DNA from 3 places in the Pseudomonas sp. GNP013 genome. Region 1 is predicted to be linked to each of the others. Evidence: predicted binding sites of a transcription regulator. Region 1 holds the regulator's gene; each other region holds the start of a gene.
What was found. Region 1 encodes sigma-54, which starts transcription at its own class of promoters, with help from an activator protein. Its sites were predicted from a motif close to ANTGGCATNNANNTTGCTNT; they were not measured.
Positions count from the first base shown of each region.

Region 2: ACXX81_RS09620 (circularly permuted type 2 ATP-grasp protein) is a predicted target of sigma-54. The motif match lies at 1,742-1,761, and genes of this name have one in related genera.
Region 3: glnA (type I glutamate--ammonia ligase) is a predicted target of sigma-54. The motif match lies at 3,030-3,049, and genes of this name have one in related genera.

Region 1 covers NZ_JBTGUT010000001.1:4,150,049-4,156,749, reverse strand. Annotated here, with positions in the region: gene rapZ (RNase adapter RapZ) at 1-361, opposite strand, end outside; gene ptsN (PTS IIA-like nitrogen regulatory protein PtsN) at 364-819, opposite strand; gene hpf (ribosome hibernation-promoting factor, HPF/YfiA family) at 829-1,134, opposite strand; gene ACXX81_RS18315 (RNA polymerase factor sigma-54) at 1,211-2,704, opposite strand; gene lptB (LPS export ABC transporter ATP-binding protein) at 2,889-3,614, opposite strand; gene lptA (lipopolysaccharide transport periplasmic protein LptA) at 3,614-4,147, opposite strand; gene lptC (LPS export ABC transporter periplasmic protein LptC) at 4,134-4,706, opposite strand; gene ACXX81_RS18295 (KdsC family phosphatase) at 4,715-5,239, opposite strand; gene ACXX81_RS18290 (KpsF/GutQ family sugar-phosphate isomerase) at 5,240-6,214, opposite strand; gene ACXX81_RS18285 (ATP-binding cassette domain-containing protein) at 6,520-6,701, shown strand, end outside.
Region 2 covers NZ_JBTGUT010000001.1:2,161,791-2,168,491, forward strand. Annotated here, with positions in the region: gene ACXX81_RS09615 (alpha-E domain-containing protein) at 1-155, opposite strand, end outside; gene ACXX81_RS09620 (circularly permuted type 2 ATP-grasp protein) at 158-1,567, opposite strand; gene ACXX81_RS09625 (hypothetical protein) at 2,147-2,692, shown strand; gene ACXX81_RS09630 (hypothetical protein) at 2,778-2,990, shown strand; gene ACXX81_RS09635 (hypothetical protein) at 3,002-3,166, shown strand; gene ACXX81_RS09640 (cation:proton antiporter) at 3,157-4,509, opposite strand; gene ACXX81_RS09645 (DUF8038 domain-containing protein) at 4,605-6,701, opposite strand, start outside.
Region 3 covers NZ_JBTGUT010000001.1:4,745,491-4,752,191, reverse strand. Annotated here, with positions in the region: gene glnL (nitrogen regulation protein NR(II)) at 1-485, opposite strand, end outside; gene ACXX81_RS20925 (chorismate mutase) at 807-1,343, opposite strand; gene glnA (type I glutamate--ammonia ligase) at 1,523-2,929, opposite strand; gene thiI (tRNA uracil 4-sulfurtransferase ThiI) at 3,264-4,718, shown strand; gene typA (translational GTPase TypA) at 4,858-6,678, shown strand.

The DNA of each region.
Region 1 (6,701 bases):
TGGCCTCGGCCAGCGAGCGGTTCGGGCTGCTCAGCGGGTGGCGCCGGCGGGTTTCGGAGAAACGCTTGAGCAGCGTCTCTTCGTCGGCGTCCAGGTACAGCACATCACAATGAATATGCTTGCCGCGCACTTCTTCGAGCAGTTCAGGGAACCGCGAGAGGTGGCTGGGCAGGTTGCGTGCATCAATCGAAACGGCGACCAGCGGTTGCGCCAATTCGGTATGGATAAGCGCGCGTTCGGCCAGTTCCGGCAGCAGGCCGGCGGGCAAATTATCGATGCAATAAAAACCGCTGTCTTCAAGCACATTGAGTGCGGTGCTTTTACCCGAGCCGGAGCGGCCACTGACAATGATCAGGCGCATGGTTATTGCTCGTCCAGCACAACCTGATACAACGCCTCATTGCTGCTGGCGTTGCGCAGTTTATGACGTACTTCCTTGCGGTCGAGCATGCTGGCGATCTGCCGAAGCAGTTCCAGGTGAGCATCGGTGGCCGCTTCCGGGACCAGCAAAACGAAGAGCAGGTCGACCGGAGCGCCGTCGATGGCATCGAAATCAATGGGTCTTTCCAGGTGCAGCAAGGCGCTGACCGGTGTGTCGCAGCCTTTGAGTCGGCAGTGAGGAATGGCGATGCCGTTGCCAAAACCGGTGGAGCCCAGTTTTTCACGGTCGATCAGGGCCTTGAACACGACCTGCTCATCCAGCTCGGGCACTTCCCGGCTGATCAGGTTGGCAATGTGTTCGAGGGCTTTTTTCTTACTGCCACCCGGCGCGTTCACCAGGGAACGGCCGGGGGTCAGGATGGTTTCAAGTCGGATCATGGGGGGGAGTTAACGACCTGTACCTTGCATCAGGTGCAGATTCTTTTCCTTATGCTTTATGAGTTGGCGGTCGAGCTTGTCGTAGAGCGAGTCAATCGCCGCGTACATGTCTTCGTGTTCCGCATTGGCGACGAGCTTGGCATTCGGTACGTGCAGGGTGGCTTCGATTTTCTGCTTGAGCTTGTCGACCTCCATGATGACCTGCACATTGGTGATCTTGTCGAAATGCCCCGCAAGCTTGTTCAGCTTGCTCTCGGTGTATTCACGCAGGGGCTTGGTGACTTCCAGCTGGTGTCCACTGATGTTGACTTGCATACAGCTTCTCCTTCGTTGCCAGTGCATAAAGCGACAGGCGAAAAGCGCCTGCCACTGGAACGCTGTGGCCCGCCCGTCACATCAACCGCTTACGCTCGCTGGAAGGCGCGATCCCAAGGGATTCGCGATACTTGGCGACGGTTCGACGGGCGACCTGAATGCCTTGTGCCTCCAGTAAACCAGCGATCTTACTGTCACTCAATGGCTTTTTCTGATTTTCCGCGGCAACCAGTTTTTTGATGATTGCGCGAATCGCCGTGGACGAGCATTCGCCGCCTTCGGAGGTGCTGACGTGGCTGGAGAAAAAGTATTTCAGCTCATATATACCCCGCGGGGTATGCATGAATTTCTGTGTGGTGACCCGCGAAATCGTCGATTCGTGCATGCCCACCGCTTCCGCGATATCGTGCAGCACCAGCGGTTTCATCGCTTCGTCGCCGTACTCCAGGAAGCCGCGCTGATGCTCGACGATCTGGGTGGCCACTTTCATCAGGGTTTCGTTGCGGCTTTGCAGGCTCTTGATGAACCAGCGGGCTTCCTGCAACTGATTGCGCATGAAGGTGTTGTCGGCACTGGTGTCGGCGCGGCGCACAAAGCCGGCGTACTGCGGGTTGACCCGCAGGCGCGGCACGGATTCCTGGTTCAACTCCACCAGCCAGCGCTCGTTGTCCTTGCGGACGATCACGTCGGGGACCACGTATTCGGCTTCGCTGGATTCGATCTGCGAGCCCGGCCTCGGGTTGAGGCTCTGCACCAGCTCGATGACCTGGCGCAGTTCATCTTCCTTGAGCTTCATGCGACGCATCAGCTGGCTATAGTCACGGCTGCCCAACAGGTCGATGTAGTCGGTAACCAGGCGCTGGGCTTCAGCGAGCCATGGCGTCCTGGCGGGCAATTGACGCAATTGCAGCAGCAGGCATTCACTGAGGTTGCGCGCACCGATACCGGCGGGCTCGAACTGCTGGATACGGTGCAGGACGGCTTCAATCTCGTCCAGCTCGATATCCAGTTCGGGGTCGAAAGCCTCCAGAATTTCGTCGAGCGTCTCGTCCAGATAGCCCTGGTTGTTGATGCAGTCGATCAGGGTGACGGCGATCAGGCGATCAGTGTCGGACATCGGCGCCAGGTTCAACTGCCACAGCAGGTGGCTTTGCAAGCTCTCGCCGACGGAGGTGCGGGTGGTGAAGTCCCACTCGTCATCATCATTGCTGGGCAAGCTGCTCGCGCTGGTCTGGTAGACGTCTTCCCAGGCGGTGTCCACGGGCAGTTCGTTGGGAATGCGTTCGTTCCAGTCGCCTTCCTCGAGGTTGTCCACCGTGGGGGCAGTTTCCTGATAGGAGGGTTCCTGCACGTCCGGGTTGGGTTTTTGCTCGATGTTGTCGGCCAGTGGGTCTGCATTATCGAAGTCGTCGCCTTCTTCCTGGCGTTCGAGCATCGGATTGGACTCCAGGGCCTCCTGGATTTCCTGTTGCAGGTCCAGGGTCGACAATTGGAGCAGGCGGATGGCCTGTTGCAGCTGCGGTGTCATCGTCAGCTGCTGGCCCATTCTCAGGACTAGCGATGGTTTCATGGCAGGGGCTTAACACCTTATTCGCCGGCGCAATGCGCCATCCACGACAGGGCGCGCGAGCGCCAAACATAAGCAAATTATATGCCTGATATCAGGTGCTTTGCCTAGAGCGCGATGACAATAAAAATACTGAGGTTTTCATTGACTCGCGCGCTCGTCGGCGAACGCCCTGATACCACCGTGTCTACAGGCGGAACTCGTGACCCAGGTACACTTCCTTGACCAGTTCGTTGGCCAGGATAGTCGCCGAATCGCCTTCGGCGATCAGTTGGCCATCGTTGACGATATAGGCGGTCTCGCAGATATCGAGGGTCTCACGGACGTTGTGGTCGGTGATCAGCACACCGATACCCTTGGCCTTGAGATGATGGATGATCTGCTTGATGTCGCCGACCGAAATCGGGTCGACGCCGGCAAACGGTTCGTCCAGCAGGATGAACTTGGGTGCCGTCGCCAGGGCGCGGGCGATTTCCACGCGGCGACGCTCACCACCGGACAGACTCATGCCGAGGTTGTCGCGAATGTGGTTGATGTGGAATTCCTGCAGCAGGCTTTCCAGCTCCTGACGGCGGCCGTCGCGGTCGAGTTCCTTGCGGGTCTCGAGGATCGCCATGATGTTGTCGGCAACCGACAGCTTGCGGAAAATCGACGCTTCCTGTGGCAGATAGCCGATACCGGCGCGTGCACGACCGTGCATGGGCTGGTGGCTGACGTCGAGGTCGTCGATCAGCACACGCCCCTGGTCGGCCTGGACGAGGCCCACGATCATGTAGAAGCAGGTGGTCTTGCCGGCGCCGTTGGGGCCGAGCAAGCCGACGATCTGGCCGCTGTCGATCGACAGGCTGACGTCGCGCACGACCTGACGGCTTTTGTAGGCCTTGGCCAGATGCTGGGCTTTCAGGGTTGCCATTACTCGGCCTTCTTCTTCGGCTGGATAACCATGTCGATTCGCGGACGGGGTGCAGTGACCTTGGAGCCATTGGCGCGACCGGCGTTGGCGATCTGCTTCACGGTGTCATAGGTGATTTTTTCACCTTCCGTGGAGTTGCCATCGGGGCTCAGCACCTTGGCCTGGTCGATCAGCACGATGCGATTCTGCTGGGCGTGATACTGGATGGTCTTGCCGTAGCCCTTCATCGGGCCGGTATCGGCAGGGGCCTGCTTCTGCTCGAAGTAGGCCAGGTTACCCACCGACGTCACCACGTCGATGTCGCCAGCCGGGGTGCGGGTGAGGGTCACCGTGTTGCCGGTGATCTTCATCGAGCCCTGGGTGATGATGACGCCGCCGGTGTAGGTTGCGACGCCTTGCTTGTCATCGAGCTGAGCATCGTCAGCCGAGATGTGGATCGGTTGCTGGCTATCGTTCGGCAGAGCCCAGGCGCTCACGCTTCCCAGTGCTGCGCCCAGACCGAGCAAAATAGGGAGAGTTTTAACGAGCCTCATACTGTCCTCTTACGTTCGATAGCAGGTGTATCCTGCTTTCTTTCAAATACGCTTTCATTCCCTTGCCAGTCGATACACCGCCAGCGCCGTCGATTCTAACGTCTTGCTCGGTCTGCGCATATTGCCTTTGTGGGAATACGGTCATGCGACTGCTGGTAATGATGGTGTCGCGGTTCTGCGCGTCAGTTCGTGCGACGCGCACCGAGTCGATCAGTTCCACCTCGGTGCCGTCCGGGTTGACCTCGCCACGCTTGCTGGTCACGTGCCACGGGAACTCGGTGCCACGGTACAGATTCAGGTCCGGGTTGGTCAGCAGCGTGACTTCGGAAGCCTTCAAATGCTCGACCTTGTCCGATGTCATCTCGTACTGCACCTTGCCATCGGGCAGAAACTGCACGCTGTAGGCGTTGGTTGCGTAATAGTCGATAACCCCTTCGTCAACCTGCGCAACAGGCTGGTCGAGAAAGCGCTCCGGGCTGATATTCCAGTAGCCTACCGCGAGGAACAGCGCGGCAATGACCCCGAATAACAGGAAGTTGCGAATCTTTTTGCTCAGCATAAAACGCTCTATAGGTAGGCGGCGTGGGCCGCTTCAAGGCGGCCCTGGGCACGCAGGATCAGCTCGCAGAACTCGCGGGCGGCGCCTTCGCCGCCGCGGGCGGTCGTGACGCCATGGGCGTGTTCACGCACGAACGCAGCAGCATTGGCGACGGCCATGCCCAGGCCCACGCGGCGAATCACCGGCAGGTCCGGCAAGTCGTCACCCAGGTAGGCGACCTGCTCATAGCTTAGGTTGAGTTGGCCAAGAAGCTCGTCGAGCACCACCAGTTTATCCTCACGGCCCTGATACAGGTGAGGAATACCCAGGTTTTGTGCGCGGCGTTCCACAACGGGTGTTTTTCGACCACTGATAATGGCCGTTTGCACGCCTGCGGCCATCAACATCTTGATGCCCTGGCCATCGAGGGTGTTGAACGTCTTGAATTCGCTGCCATCTTCGAGGAAGTAAAGGCGGCCATCAGTCAATACGCCGTCCACGTCGAAAATCGCCAATTTGATGTGTTTGCCGCGTTGCAGCAGGTCGTCGCTCATTTACATCACTCCCGCACGCAGCAAGTCGTGCATGTTCAGGGCGCCAATCGGGCGGTCGTCGGCATTGACCACCACCAGCGCGCCGATCTTGTGGTCTTCCATGATCTTCAGCGCTTCGGCTGCCAGCATCTCGGGGCGTGCCGTCTTGCCGTGGGGCGTCATCACCGCATCAATGGTGGCCGTGTGGATATCGATGGTGCGGTCCAGGGTGCGACGCAGGTCGCCGTCCGTGAACACGCCGGCCAGTCGCCCGTCCGCTTCCAGAATAACGGTCATGCCCAGGCCCTTGCGCGTCATTTCCATCAGCGCATCCTTGAGCAGGGTACCGCGCTGGACGTGAGGCAGTTCATCCCCCGAATGCATCACATGTTCCACCTTGAGCAGCAGGCGACGGCCCAGGGCACCACCGGGGTGGGAAAACGCGAAGTCTTCAGCGGTGAACCCGCGCGCTTCGAGCAGCGCCACGGCGAGCGCATCGCCCATCACCAGGGTGGCGGTGGTGGAGGAGGTCGGCGCCAGGTTAAGCGGGCACGCTTCGTGGGTCACGTGTACGTTCAGATTGACGTCGGCGGCCTTGGCCAGCGTCGACTCCGGGTTGCCGGTGACACTGATCATCTGGATACCCAGGCGCTTGATCAGCGGCAGCAGGGTCACGATTTCGTTGGTGGTACCGGAGTTGGACAGGGCCAGGATCACGTCGTCGCGGGTGATCATGCCCATGTCGCCATGACTGGCTTCAGCCGGGTGCACGAAAAAAGCGGTGGTACCGGTGCTCGCCAGGGTGGCGGCAATCTTATTGCCGACATGGCCGGATTTGCCCATGCCGACCACCACAACGCGGCCCTTGCTGGCCAGAATCAGCTCACAGGCGCGTACAAAATCCGCGTCGATATGGGCCAGCAAGCCTTCTACGGCTTCAAGCTCCAGGCGGATCGTACGTTGTGCGGATTGAATGAGGTCGCTGGATTGGCTCATGTCTGAAGTCGTATAGCCTGACGAAAAGTCGGCGATTATAGCGGTAATGAACAATTCCCTCACGCTAGATCGTCAGGGTTTATTCGATAGGCGCAAATTTACACTCGGTTACATCCTCGCGGTTTTTTCGCTGTCCTGATTCTGAACGAGCGATGTTCCGGCCTTGGGGGCTCTGCACCAGCGGTGATATAGTTCGCCGCTTGTTCGGCCCGCCCAGCACACGCGGCTATTTATATTGCGCAAGCGTGTAAACGTTTGTCGTTCACGTGGTGTCTGAGTGTGAGTCCGCATCCCAAGGAGTTTAGATGAGTGCCGATAACGCCTACGCGGTCGAGCTGAAGGGCCTTTCCTTCAAGCGCGGGACGCGCAGCATCTTCAATAACGTCGATATTCGCATTCCCCGCGGCAAGGTCACGGGCATCATGGGGCCTTCCGGTTGCGGCAAGACCACCCTGTTGCGTCTGATGGGCATGCAGTTGCGGCCCAG
Region 2 (6,701 bases), 2.0 Mb from region 1:
AGCAGCGACATGGCCAGTTCGTCCAGCCCGTCACTGCGCCCGGCCTGGGGCATCAGCGACAACGAGTAACTGACTTCGAGCATGCGTGCCAGGTTTTCGGCGCGCTCCAGGTAACGTGACATCCAGTACAGATCTGCGGCGGTTCTACTCAGCATATTCAGTCCTCCACCACCCAGGTGTCCTTGGTTCCGCCGCCCTGCGACGAGTTGACGATCAGCGAGCCTTCACGCAGCGCCACCCGCGTGAGACCACCGGGCACCAGACGGGTTTCCTTGCCCGAGAGGACAAAGGGGCGCAAGTCGATGTGCCGGGGCGCAATGCCGTTTTCGACGAACGTGGGGCAGGTGGACAGGCTCAGGGTCGGCTGGGCGATGTAGGCATGGGGGCGCGCCTTGATGCGTTGGCGGAAGTCCTCGATCTCGGCGGCCGTGGACGCGGGGCCCACCAGCATGCCGTAGCCGCCGGAACCCTGGGTTTCCTTGACCACCAGCTCGCCGAGGTTGGCCAGCACGTGGGACAGTTCATCAGGCTTGCGGCACTGGAAGGTCGGCACGTTCTGCAGGATCGGTTCTTCGTCCAGGTAAAACTTGATCATCGCCGGCACGTAGGGGTAGATCGACTTGTCGTCGGCCACGCCGGTACCGATGGCGTTGGCCAGCACCACGTTGCCCGCGCAATAGGCGGCCACCAGGCCGGGCACGCCGAGCATGGATTCGGCGTTGAACGCCTGCGGGTCGAGGAACGCGTCGTCGATGCGGCGGTAAATCACGTCGACGGCCTTGGGCCCGTCGGTGGTGCGCATGAATACCTTGAGGTCGTGCACGAACAAGTCGGCGCCTTCCACCAGTTCCACGCCCATTTCCCGCGCCAGAAAGGCATGCTCGAAAAACGCACTGTTGAAGCGGCCAGGGGTCAGCACCACCACATTCGGGTTGTCGAGGCGGCTGGAACTCTTGAGGGTCTTGAGCAGCAGGTTGGGGTAGTGGTCCACCGGCGCGATGCGCTGTCTGGCGAACACTTCGGGGAACAGGCGCATCATCATCTTGCGGTCTTCGAGCATGTAGCTCACGCCGCTGGGGGTGCGCAGGTTGTCTTCGAGCACGTAGTAGGTGCCGTCGCCGTCGCGCACCAGGTCGACGCCGGAGATGTGCGAGTAGATGCCGCGGTGCAGGTCCAGCCCGACCATTGCCTTTTGATAGCCTTCGTTGCCCAGCACCTGTTCCGCCGGAATGATGCCGGCCTTGATGATGCGCTGGTCGTGGTAGATGTCGGCGAGGAACATGTTCAGTGCATTGACGCGCTGGATACAGCCGCGCTCGATCACGCTCCACTCGCTGGCGGGAATGCTGCGCGGGATGATGTCGAAGGGGATCAGGCGCTCGGTGTCCTGTTCATCGCCGTACAGGGTGAACGTGATCCCGGCGCGGTGAAACAGCAAATCTGCCTCGCGGCGACGCTGGGCCAGCAGTTCCGGCGGCGTATTGGCCAGCCAGCGCGAGAAATCCTGGTAATGCGCACGGCACTCGCCGTTCGCGTCATTCATTTCGTCAAAGAAAGATCGAGCCATTCCGATACCTTGTCAGTGCCCAGGGGTGCATGGGTGGCACTGCCGCTTTTAAAAACGCATTTTTTATATGAGCCCGTGGCGCAGGGTGCCAACAGGCCTGGTCCTTTCTTTCTGGTGGGGGGGCTCTGGGTCGGGGGGTAACGCTTGCTCCTGTTTACGGGCAGATGAAAGGGTTAAGCAATGCATGTGCCGAAATGGCCTTCAGGCGCCGATTACTTGTGGCGAGCGGGCTCGCCCTTTAAGCGCAGATTCCCTGTGGCGAGCAGGCTTGTCCTGCGTTGGGCTGCGCAGCAGCCCCAAAACCAGGCGCTGAGCCGTATCAGGGACACCGCGTTTTGCTCGATTGGGGGCGCTTCGCACCCCAACGCGGGGCAAGCCCGCTCGCCACAATAAGCCCACAAATTTTCCTTAACTGAACGGCATTAGGGCAAGCCCGCTCGCCACGGTGCCCCGTTCGCCACGATAGGGCGTTCCACCTCAGATCGCTCGCGCAGTGCTCTTTAATGGTGCGTAACTAACTTGAACTTCGCCCACGCTCGATTCTTCTAATTGGCATTCGACAATCTGCGGAGTACCGTCGTGCCAACCATCATCTCGCCCGATACCCCGGAATCGGCCCTGACCGACCACAGCGAGCACAACGCCAAGATCTTCGGTTCGCCCAAGGACCGGCTGGACTTCTACCGCCGAGAAATCCAGTACGAAACCACCATCCTCGCCAACCGCACCGATGCCTACCTCACCGCGCAGTCATTCCTGGTGATCGCCTTCGTCTCCGGCATGGGCAACCTCAATCCGGAGTGGGGCAAGCTGTTTACCCTGGTGGTGCCGGTGTTCCTGGTGGCGCTGGGTATTTTGAGTTCGCTGAATGCCTGGCCCGGTATTCGCGCGGCGTATGAAATCATCGACCACTGGCACTATAAGCAGAGCGAACTGCTGCGCAGCGAGCCGGTGATGGGCATGGCCTACGATGAGTCGCCGCTGTTTTCCGAAATGGAGTCCTCCCACAAGGGCTATCGCAAGTCGCTGTTGTTCTCCATGCGTGCACCCTGGCTGTTCATGGTGTTCTGGTTGGTGCTGGGCATTTATGCGTTCTATATCCAGGTCGACAATCCGATCCGCTGAGCACTCGGAAGGAACTTCGCTCGTCGGCGCGGCGCCTTAGTTTTACGCAGTACAGATTTCCCTCAGACCTGCGAAGAGGTGCCCCATGAACACCAGCGACGACCCGCAAACCAGCAACCGTAACGACCCGGCCATCGATGGCGGCGAGCCGGCCCCAGGCAGCGCTGTCAATGCGCCCAAGGATCCAGCGGCTGCCAGCGACCCCAAGGCAAAGGAGAACGAGTTCAGCCCGGATTTCGAACCCGAGCCCGAGCACAAACCTGAAACCGATGCCGATATCGATACTCAGGGCGGCTAGAGGAGAACGTCATGTCAAAAGAACTCGACCTGGAAGACGACCCCAACGATCCGGGCAACGAAGACCCGGGCTCGTTGATGGACGATGCCACCGCGCCGCTCAAGGAGGATGCCACTGTGCCTCTCAACGATCTGGATGACGCGGCAGACGTCGGCAATACTGAGCGTCAGGACTGACCCTTCGCCCTGGCTCGTCGTTCATACCATGCCAGCATTGGCTGGGTACTCAGGCCATGCACGACGATGCTCAGGGCAATCACCGATACGGTAAGGTTCACCGCCACGGCGCTGCTGGTGCCGATCAGCCCATGGTTGAGGGCGTAGAACAGGTAGTAGATGCTGCCGATGCCGCGAATCCCGAACCAACCCATCAGGCCGCGTTGCTGGCGGTCGACCAGGCTGCCCCAGGGCATGGCGAATACGCTGACCGGGCGAATCACGCAAAACAGCAATGCCGCCACCAACAGCGCGCGCCAGTCCCAATGGCTGACCAGCACGATGCCCAAGACGGTCACCAGAAACACTTCCATCGAGCGTTCCACCAGGCTGCCGAACGAGAGCATGTCGCCCATCATCACGCCTGCCGCAATCTGCGTATCGGCCAGTTCACTGACGTCGCCTTGCAGGGCACGCTCCGGCTCCACTTCCAGGTGACCGACCACGGGCAGTGCCAGGTGCTCGGCGGGTGTCCTGGCGTTGCCGGTGGATTTGAGTTCGGCTTGGCGCAGGCCGAGCCCGGCAGCGAACACCGACAGAAAACCGTAGCCACCGATCGCTTCGGCGACCACGTAGGCCAGTGCGATCAGCGCCAGGGTCAGGTAGTCATTGGGCGACAGGGTGCTGTCGTCGTGGGTGATGCGCAGCCACAAGGTGACGCGGCCGATGCCCCGGCCCATCCAGTAACCCACCAGCAACCCGGCTGGCACTGCCCAGATCAGATTCTTCAGAACCCAGCCGCCGAGCCAGTCGCCGTCGAAACCGCCATGCTGCATGAACAGCAGGCTGAAGATCACGAAGGGGAAGGCCGTGCCGTCGTTCAAACCGGCCTCGCCCGAGAGGCCAAAGCGCAGCGCGTCGTAGTCCTGGGCATTGTTGACCTGTACCAGGCCGGCCAGCACCGGGTCGGTGGGTGCCAGGATTGCCCCCACCAGCAATGACACACCCCACGACAATTGCAGCAGGTAATGCAGCGCCAGGCAGGTGCCGAGGATGGTCAGCAGCATCACCGGCCCGGCCATGCCGAACGCAGTGCGCCAGAGGCGATGGCTGAGCGGAAGGCGCAGCTTGAGGCCGCTGACAAACAGCGAAAACAGCACGGCGACTTCGGTCAGGTGTTCCATCCAGCGCGCGGAACCCTTGATGTCCAGGTGCAACAGGTCAACCCCCAGCGGACCAATCGCGACGCCCAGCAACAGGCACACCGCCGAGGTGGTCACCGGCATCCAGCGCAGGTAGGAAGAGGTGAGGGCGAGGGTGAGCAATACGGCGCCGAGTACGGCCAACCATAGAATGAATGTCATCGAGCGCGTTCCGGGCCGTGGTGTATGCAGGTTGGAGGGCCGCGCCCGGGTGCGGGTTCAAAGTGATTCCATTCACTTTGAGGGATGAGGCAGGCTCAGGCGGCGCGACGCCTGATGCTGGACTCCAGGGTGCTGGAAGGCGTGAACACCATGTCGTAGCCGCCGCCGTCATCCATGAAACGTTGAATGCCGGCCTGCTGTTCCCGACCCAACGTATAGACGTTAGCCGTGCCTGCGGTGGCAGGCTTCAGCCTGGTGCCACCTAAGGCGTGGTCCAGCGACAGAGAGTTGGAGTGGTAGAGGTACAATTGGCCGTCGGGGGCTTTTTGAATATAGGCGGCGTGCACGATTTTGTCCTTGTTATAGCCGCGCCGGCTGACAAAGGTAACGATGCCTGATTCGGTAATGTCGGCTGCATTAAAGCTGCTTTTCAGAGTGTCCGGACGGATTTGCATCATGCGGTTATAGGTCTGTGATCCGCCATTGAGTACTTCGGGAACGATCACCTTGAACGCCGTGTCAGTGATCTTTCTGTCGGCCTGGGCGGCGCGTAACGCAGTCGCATAACAAATGTCCAGTTGGGTGCTCTTATCCAGTTTTTTATACAACGTCTTCATGTTTTCGCAGAGTTCACCGCTGGAAATCACCTTGGCCTGAAAGTTCTCTAGCGGCGGCCCGAAGGGTTTTTGCGTGGCTGGGTTGATGGCATGCCATTGACCGGTCGCTTCGTCCAATTTCGCCAGTGCCCCGACATCACTTGCGCCATTGACCCCCTTGAGTGTGCCTTGGGCGATATTGGGTTTTTTCGCCAGTGCGGCCACGTCAACTTTCGTCAACCCTGCCAGTAGCTTTTCCGCGCGGGAAACGCCCCGGCGAGCGAGGTTGATAGCCCCCCGGGCCAGGTCATCCAGACCGCTCAGAGGATTGAGCGTGCCTACCGCTGCACGGCCGAGGATCTTGCCCGCACGGGCGATTTTGGACAGTGCCGAGGCTCCAACTGACAGGGCTTTCGTGACCTTGGCCGTGGCGCCAAGGCCGACCGCGAAGCCAAAGATATCGAACGCCAGGTCAACGAAACCTTCGAGCGTTTTGCCCTCGATGAAATGCTTGATCGCCGACCGGAACGGGATCAGGTTGAGCGCAATCTCTTCGATGATGCGGTAAGTGGGCACTTGCGTTTCAAAGGTTGTCGCACCTTTGGCGTAGCGCTTTATCGCAGGCAGTTCCATGTCTGCGATGACAGCCTCGGCAAGGTAGCGGGTTCTGTCACTGGCGTAGCTGTAGGGTGTGCCGTGTTCACCTTTTTTTTCATCCGTCAGTCTGTAGGGATACTCACCACCGGGCGTTATGACGTCGTATCTTTTTCCTTTGGAAGGATGCCAACTGTCGGTGGGCTGGCGCTCCTTGTAGACCTTGCCTGGTAGTTGGGTGATGGTGCCCTTCAGTCGATTGATTGCATAAGTAACAGATGTACCGTTGCGCACGGTTTCGACCAGTACAGTGCCTTTTTCAACGGGTAGGGGATGATCGTTTCGCCAGTAGTCGATTTCCGTACGGACGGTTATTTTTCCAAACTCAAGATTCTGCCGGTCTTCCAGTGGCAGGTTTGAAACCAGGGTTTTTATTTGCGCCGCAGTCGTCTTCTTCACCGCGTTGGCGTAATCGGTAAATGCCGTTTCGAAAAGCTGTCGCGGGGAGGGCAAATCCTTGATTTTTGCCAGTACCGCCTTGATGTCGATTCCTTTTGACAACGCGTTCCAGGTGCCGCGAGTAAAGTCGTCGCCAATCGGTATTGATATCACCCCGGGTATGAATTTCAGCCAAGACAGCCCAACCGTTAAATTTCCATCCGGCGCTTGTCGCAGGAAGCGGCCATCGATAAACAGATCCAGTATCGAGTAAGGGCCTGGGAAGTCCTTGTTGGAGGGTTCGAGCTCAATGCATTTCGCTTCGAACAGTTTCGGGTCCATGTCCGGCAGCGCTTTTTTCAATTGCTCCAAGGCAAGGGCGCTGGCTGTCGGCATTTGCGGGACTTGCGTTTCTGCGGCTTCGCGCAGTTCGCCAATCTGGTTGTTGAATGCGTTACACACTTCGGTCAACGCGCTTTCGGTTACCGGATAGCCCAAGCCATTTGCAACAGCCCAGTCCTTGATCGCGTCTTGCTGGGCGGCGTACTCGACCTGACGCTCGTG
Region 3 (6,701 bases), 600 kb from region 1:
AGCTCGCGCGCGAGCAACTGCGCCGCGCCGCGAATACCGCCGAGGGGGTTCTTGATCTCATGGGCCAGGCCGCGCACCAGCATCTTGCTGGTTTCCTGCTTGGACAGCTGGGCTTCTTCCTTGGTGATGCGCAGCAAGCGATCACGCGGGTGCACTTCCAGCAGCAGCAGCGTGGCGCCGTTGCTCAGGATGGGGGTTACGGCGTAGTCGACGGTCAGCGTCTGGCCGGTGAGGGCGGTGAGCATCGCTTCGCGCTTGGTAAACGGGTGTGCCTGCTCGACCGCCTGGCGCAACGAGCTCAGGGCTTCGGCGGACTCGGTGAACAATTCGCTGATGAACTGCCCATGGCTGCGCTGGCCGCTGATGGCCAGGAGCATCTCCGCCGCGGGGTTCATGTACTCAAGGCGCAAGTCGGCATTGAGCAGGATGGTCGCGGTGGTCAGGTTGTCGAGTAACAAACGGTGCAGTGCATCGCTGATGGTCATCAGGACCTCTTTTGGAGCAGGGCGCAGGCTTGAGGCACACGCTGATACAAGGAAAATGCAAAAACCAAACCAAGGCTCCGAAAAGAAGCGCGCAGGCCCTGAAATAGGGGGTTCAGGCGCGAAACTGTGGCGTTCTGCCAGCTTGAACGGGAAGTTTCGAACCAAAATGGGGTCGGCGAATGGGTAGGGTGCAAACTGTCGCACTAATATAGTGCGATTTTGTGAAGGTTGTTCAGGAAGGTGTCAGAGAGGGTCCTGAATGCATACAGTCCAATGTGGGAGGGGCAAGCCCCCTCCCACATTTTTAATCGGGTTACAGGCCTAGCCTTTGTAGATGCACAACTCGGCCGTGGCGCGGATCATCGCCAACTGGCGCAGCGGGTCGTTGAGCGGTTCATGCACGGCTTCGGCCAGCCATTGCGGGCACTGCGGATCCGTGCGCTGAGGGGTGAAATCAGCCAGTTGCTTGAGCAGGGTCTTTTGCAGCTCATCCAATTGCGGGCGGATTTGCTTGACCAGGTCAGGGCGCGGATCGTCGGGCGCCTTGCCCTGGAACTGCCAGTCGGACAAGTGGGTGTACTGCACCAGTTTGTTCGCTTCGATCTGTGCCGAGAAGAACTGCTCGGCGGCGGCAGGGTCGAGTTTGTAGCTCGGTGCCTGGGCGACAACGCTGGCGATCACTTCCTGCTCGCGCTTCCTGTCTTCCACAGGCTTGTGGCTGTCCCACTTGCTCAGGGCTACCTGGTCGGCGATCTCCAGACGCTCGGCGATGCTGTTGAGCAGCGGCTCAAGGGTGGGCGGCGCGGCACTGGCGGTGGCGCTGGCAAACATCAAGGCAAACAAAAAACGTACTTTCAAAGGTGATCTCCTTGTGGGAGGGGGGCCTGCTCCCGATGGCGGTGGGTCAGGTTATACAGGTATTGCCTGACACTCTGCCATCGGGGTATGCCCCGTCCCGCATTCTTCATGCTCAGGCAAAAAAAAGACCTCCGGAGGAGGTCTTTTTTCATCACGCCGCCTTAGGCGGCGCTACCGGATCAGCAGCTGTAGTACAGCTCGTATTCCAGTGGGTGTACGAAGGTGCGCACCTTGATTTCTTCAGCGCTCTTGAGCTCGATGTAGGCATCGATGAAGTCGTCGCTGAACACGCCGCCTTTGGTCAGGAACGAACGGCCCTTGTCCAGCTCTTCCAGGGCCTCTTTCAGGCTGCCGCACACTTGCGGGATTTCCTTGGCCTCTTCAGGCGGCAGGTCGTACAGGTTTTTGTCGGCGGCGTCGCCAGGGTGGATCTTGTTCTGGATGCCGTCCAGGCCAGCCATGACCAGCGCAGCGAAGGCCAGGTACGGGTTGGCTGCCGGATCCGGGAAACGTGCTTCGATACGGCGAGCGCGCGGGCTGGACACGTAAGGAATACGGATCGAGGCCGAACGGTTACGGGCCGAGTAGGCCAGCATGACCGGCGCTTCGAAACCTGGGACCAGACGCTTGTAGGAGTTGGTCGACGGGTTGGTGAAGCCGTTCAGGGCCTTGCCGTGCTTGATGATGCCGCCGATGAAGTACAGGGCGGTGTCGGACAGGCCGGCATAGCCTTCGCCGGCGAAGGTGTTCTTGCCATCTTTGGCGATGGACAGGTGAACGTGCATGCCCGAACCGTTATCGCCGTACAGAGGCTTTGGCATGAAGGTCGCGGTACGGCCGTAGGCAACGGCGGTGTTGTGTACGCAGTATTTCAGGGTCTGAACTTCGTCAGCCTTGGCTACCAGGGTGTTGAACTTCACACCGATTTCGTTCTGGCCGGCAGTGGCCACTTCGTGGTGATGCACTTCGATGACCAGGCCCATGTCTTCCATGGCGTTGCACATGGAGGTACGGATTTCGTGGTCGTGGTCGAACGGTGGCACCGGGAAGTAGCCGCCTTTGATGCCTGGACGGTGGCCATGGTTGCCGCCTTCCACGTCCTGGTCGGACATCCAGGAGCCCTGCTCGGAGTAGATTTTGAACATGGAACCGGAGATGTCGGACTTGAACTTCACTTGGTCGAAGATGAAGAACTCTGGCTCCGGGCCCACGAATACGGTGTCACCGATACCGGTCGACTTCAGGTATTCCTCGGCACGCTTGGCGATCGCACGTGGGTCGCGGTCGTAGCCTTGCATGGTCGAAGGCTCGATCACGTCGCATACCAGGATCAGGGTAGGCTCTTCGGTGAACGGGTCGAGGACGGCAGTGCTGTCGTCCGGCATCAGGATCATGTCGGAAGCTTCGATGCCTTTCCAGCCAGCAATGGAGGAACCGTCGAACATTTTGCCTTCTTCGAAGAAAGCATCATCCAGCGCGTCGCGAGCCGGCATGGTCACGTGGTGCTGAGTGCCTTTTGTGTCCGTGAAGCGCAGATCAATCCATTTAACGTCATGATCTTTGATGAGTTGAACCGACTTCGACATGGTGTCCTCCGGGTGGCTTCGGGCTGGGGTAGTGGAATTAGCCCTTAGAATGTGGGTGATGCCGGCGCGGATAGTCCGCCATGGCAACCTGCCTCACAAGAGAGCAAATTGCATGCCAGTGCGCCAACATGGGTTTTGTGCTCCAAATGCGACCCTATAAAGGTGCATAACGACAAATGGCAAAAAGGTGCGCACTGCAATGTAGCGTTGCCAAGTGAAAATGCACGCATTTAGTGCGTTGCAAGTGCGGTGCATATTAACTGGTTAAACCTTGAGCGATTTCCGCTATAATCCGCGCCCCCCTTTTTCAGCAGGCCCGGCACGCGCTGTTTCCATGAAATTAATCGTAAAAGTCTTCCCTGAAATCACCATCAAGAGCCGACCGGTACGGATGCGCTTCATCCGTCAGTTGGCCAAGAACATCCGTGCCGTGCTCCGCGATCTGGACCCGGCTGTGGTGGTCAACGGTGTGTGGGACAACCTCGAGCTGGAAACCCGCCTGACCGACGCCAAAGCCCTGAAGGACATGACCGAGCGCCTGAGCTGCATGCCGGGCATCGCGCATTTTCTGCAGGTGGACGAGTACCCGCTGGGCGACTTCGATGACATCACCGAGAAGTGCAAACTGCACTTTGGCGATGAGCTGGAAGGCAGGATTTTTTCGGTACGCTGCAAGCGCGCCGGCAAACATCCGTTCAGCTCCATGGATGTGGAGAAATACGTCGGCAGCAAGCTGCGTCGCGAGTGCGGCGCGGCCGGAATCTCCCTCAAAGCGCCGCAAATTGAAGTGCGCATGGAGATTCGCGACCAACGGTTGTTTGTGATCCACAGCCAGCACAACAGCATCGGCGGCTACCCGCTGGGCGCCCTGGAACAGACCCTGGTGCTCATGTCCGGTGGTTTCGACTCCACGGTGGCGGCCTACCAGATCATGCGCCGCGGCCTGATGAGCCACTTCTGCTTCTTTAACCTGGGCGGGCGTGCACACGAATTGGGCGTGATGGAAGTCGCGCACTTTATCTGGAAGAAGTACGGCAGCTCCCAGCGCGTGCTGTTTGTGAGCGTGCCGTTTGAGGAAGTGCTGGGCGAAATTCTCGCTAAAGTCGATAACAGTCATATGGGCGTGGTTTTGAAGCGTATGATGTTGCGCGCTGCGTCCCGCATTGCCGATCAGTTGCAGATCGACGCGCTGGTGACCGGCGAAGCGATCTCCCAGGTGGCCAGCCAGACGCTGCCCAACCTGTCGCTGATCGACTGCGTGACCGAGAAGCTGGTGTTGCGCCCGCTGATCGCCAGCCACAAGCAGGACATCATCGACCTGGCCGAAGAAATCGGCACCGCCGATTTCGCCAAGCATATGCCGGAATACTGCGGGGTCATCTCGGTGAACCCCAAGACCCACGCCAAGCGCAACCGCGTGGAGTATGAAGAACAACAGTTTGATATGGCGGTTCTGGAGCGTGCGCTCGAGAACGCCAAACTGGTCCCGATCGATCGCGTGATCGACGAGTTGGGCCAGGATGTGCAGATCGAAGAAGTCAGCGAAGCCCTGGCCGGTCAGATCGTCGTCGATATCCGTCACCCGGATGCCGCCGAGGATGAGCCGCTGGAAATCGCCGGCATCGACGTACAAACGCTGCCGTTCTATGCATTGAACGCGCGTTTCAAGGAACTGGATAACAGCCGTCAGTACCTGCTGTATTGCGACAAAGGCGTGATGAGTCGCCTGCATGCCCACCATTTGCTCAGTGAGGGGCATGCCAATGTGCGCGTTTATCGACCGAGCTAAGAGCCCGGGGCTGTTTGCCTGTGGCCTGCGTCACCGGCCCCCCGACTCTGCCGTCAAGCTGTAACGGCAAGGCCTGACTCTACTGTTAATCGCTGCCACGACCTGTCAGCACACCGAATCCTCTGATCGAGATACACAAGTGATCGAAAATCTACGTAACATCGCCATCATTGCTCACGTTGACCACGGTAAAACCACCCTGGTAGACAAACTCCTGCGCCAATCCGGCACCCTGGAGCGCAACGAGCTCAACGACGAGCGCGTGATGGACTCCAACGACCAGGAAAAAGAGCGCGGTATTACCATCCTGGCGAAAAACACCGCCATCAACTGGAACGGCTACCACATCAACATCGTGGACACCCCGGGCCACGCCGACTTCGGCGGCGAAGTAGAACGCGTAATGTCGATGGTCGACTCCGTGCTGCTGCTGGTTGACGCTCAAGACGGCCCTATGCCGCAAACCCGTTTCGTGACCAAGAAGGCGTTCGAAGCCGGCCTGCGTCCGATCGTGTGCATCAACAAGGTTGACCGTCCAGGCGCGCGTCCGGACTGGGTTCTGGACCAGATCTTCGACCTGTTCGACAACCTGGGCGCCACCGAAGAACAGCTCGATTTCCAGGTGATCTACGCCTCGGCCCTGAACGGTATTGCTGGTCTTGACCACACCGACATGGCTGAAGACATGACCCCGCTGTACCAGTCGATCGTCGACAACGTACCGCCGCCGAAAGTTGACCGTGAAGGCCCGTTCCAGATGCAAATCTCGGCACTGGACTACAACAGCTTCCTGGGTGTTATCGGCGTTGGCCGTATTGCCCGTGGCAGCGTCAAGCCGAACACCCCGGTTGTGGCTATCGGCGCCGACGGCAAGAAGCGTAACGGTCGTATCCTGAAGCTGATGGGCCACCACGGTCTGCACCGCATCGACGTTGAAGAAGCATTTGCCGGCGACATCGTGTGCGTCAGCGGCATGGACTCGCTGTTCATCTCCGACACCCTGTGCCAGCCGGACACTGTCGAGGCGATGAAGCCTCTGACCGTTGACGAGCCAACCGTTTCGATGACCTTCCAGGTGAACGACTCGCCGTTCTGCGGCAAGGAAGGCAAGTTCGTGACCTCCCGTAACATCAAGGAGCGTCTGGACAAAGAGCTGCTGTACAACGTTGCACTGCGCGTTGAAGAAGGCGACTCGGCTGACAAGTTCAAAGTCTCCGGCCGTGGTGAGCTGCACCTCTCCGTACTGATCGAAACCATGCGTCGCGAAGGCTTCGAAATGGGTGTTGGTCGTCCGGAAGTGATCATCCGTCAGGTTGACGGCGTGAAGCAGGAACCGTTCGAAAACGTCACCATCGACACCCCTGAAGAATCCCAGGGCAAGGTCATGGAAGAGATGGGCCTGCGTAAGGGCGACCTGACCAACATGGTGCCGGATGGCAAGGGCCGTGTACGTCTGGAATACAACATCCCTGCTCGTGGTCTGATCGGTTTCCGTAACCAGTTCCTGACCCTGACCAACGGCGCTGGCATCCTGACCTCGATCTTCGATCGCTACGACACCATGAAGTCCGGCGACATGTCCGGTCGTCAGAACGGTGTTCTGGTATCGGTAGAAACCGGCAAGGCGCTGACCTACTCCCTGGAAACCCTCCAGGCGCGTGGCAAGCTGTTCGTTGAACACGGTCAAGAGATCTACAACGGTCAGATCGTTGGTCTGAACAGCCGTGACAACGACATGGGCGTCAACCCAACCAAAGGCAAGAAGCTCGACAACATGCGTGCTTCGGGCAAAGACGAAACCATCGCTCTGGTCCCACCTGTTCGCTTCACCCTGGAACAGGCACTGGAATTCATCCAGGACGACGAGCTGTGCGAAGTGACGCCTAAGTCGATCCGCCTGCGTAAAAAGATCCTGGACGAAGGCGAGCGTACCCGCGCTGCCAAGAAATCCAAGAACTGAGTTAACTCAGGCTGAATAAAAAC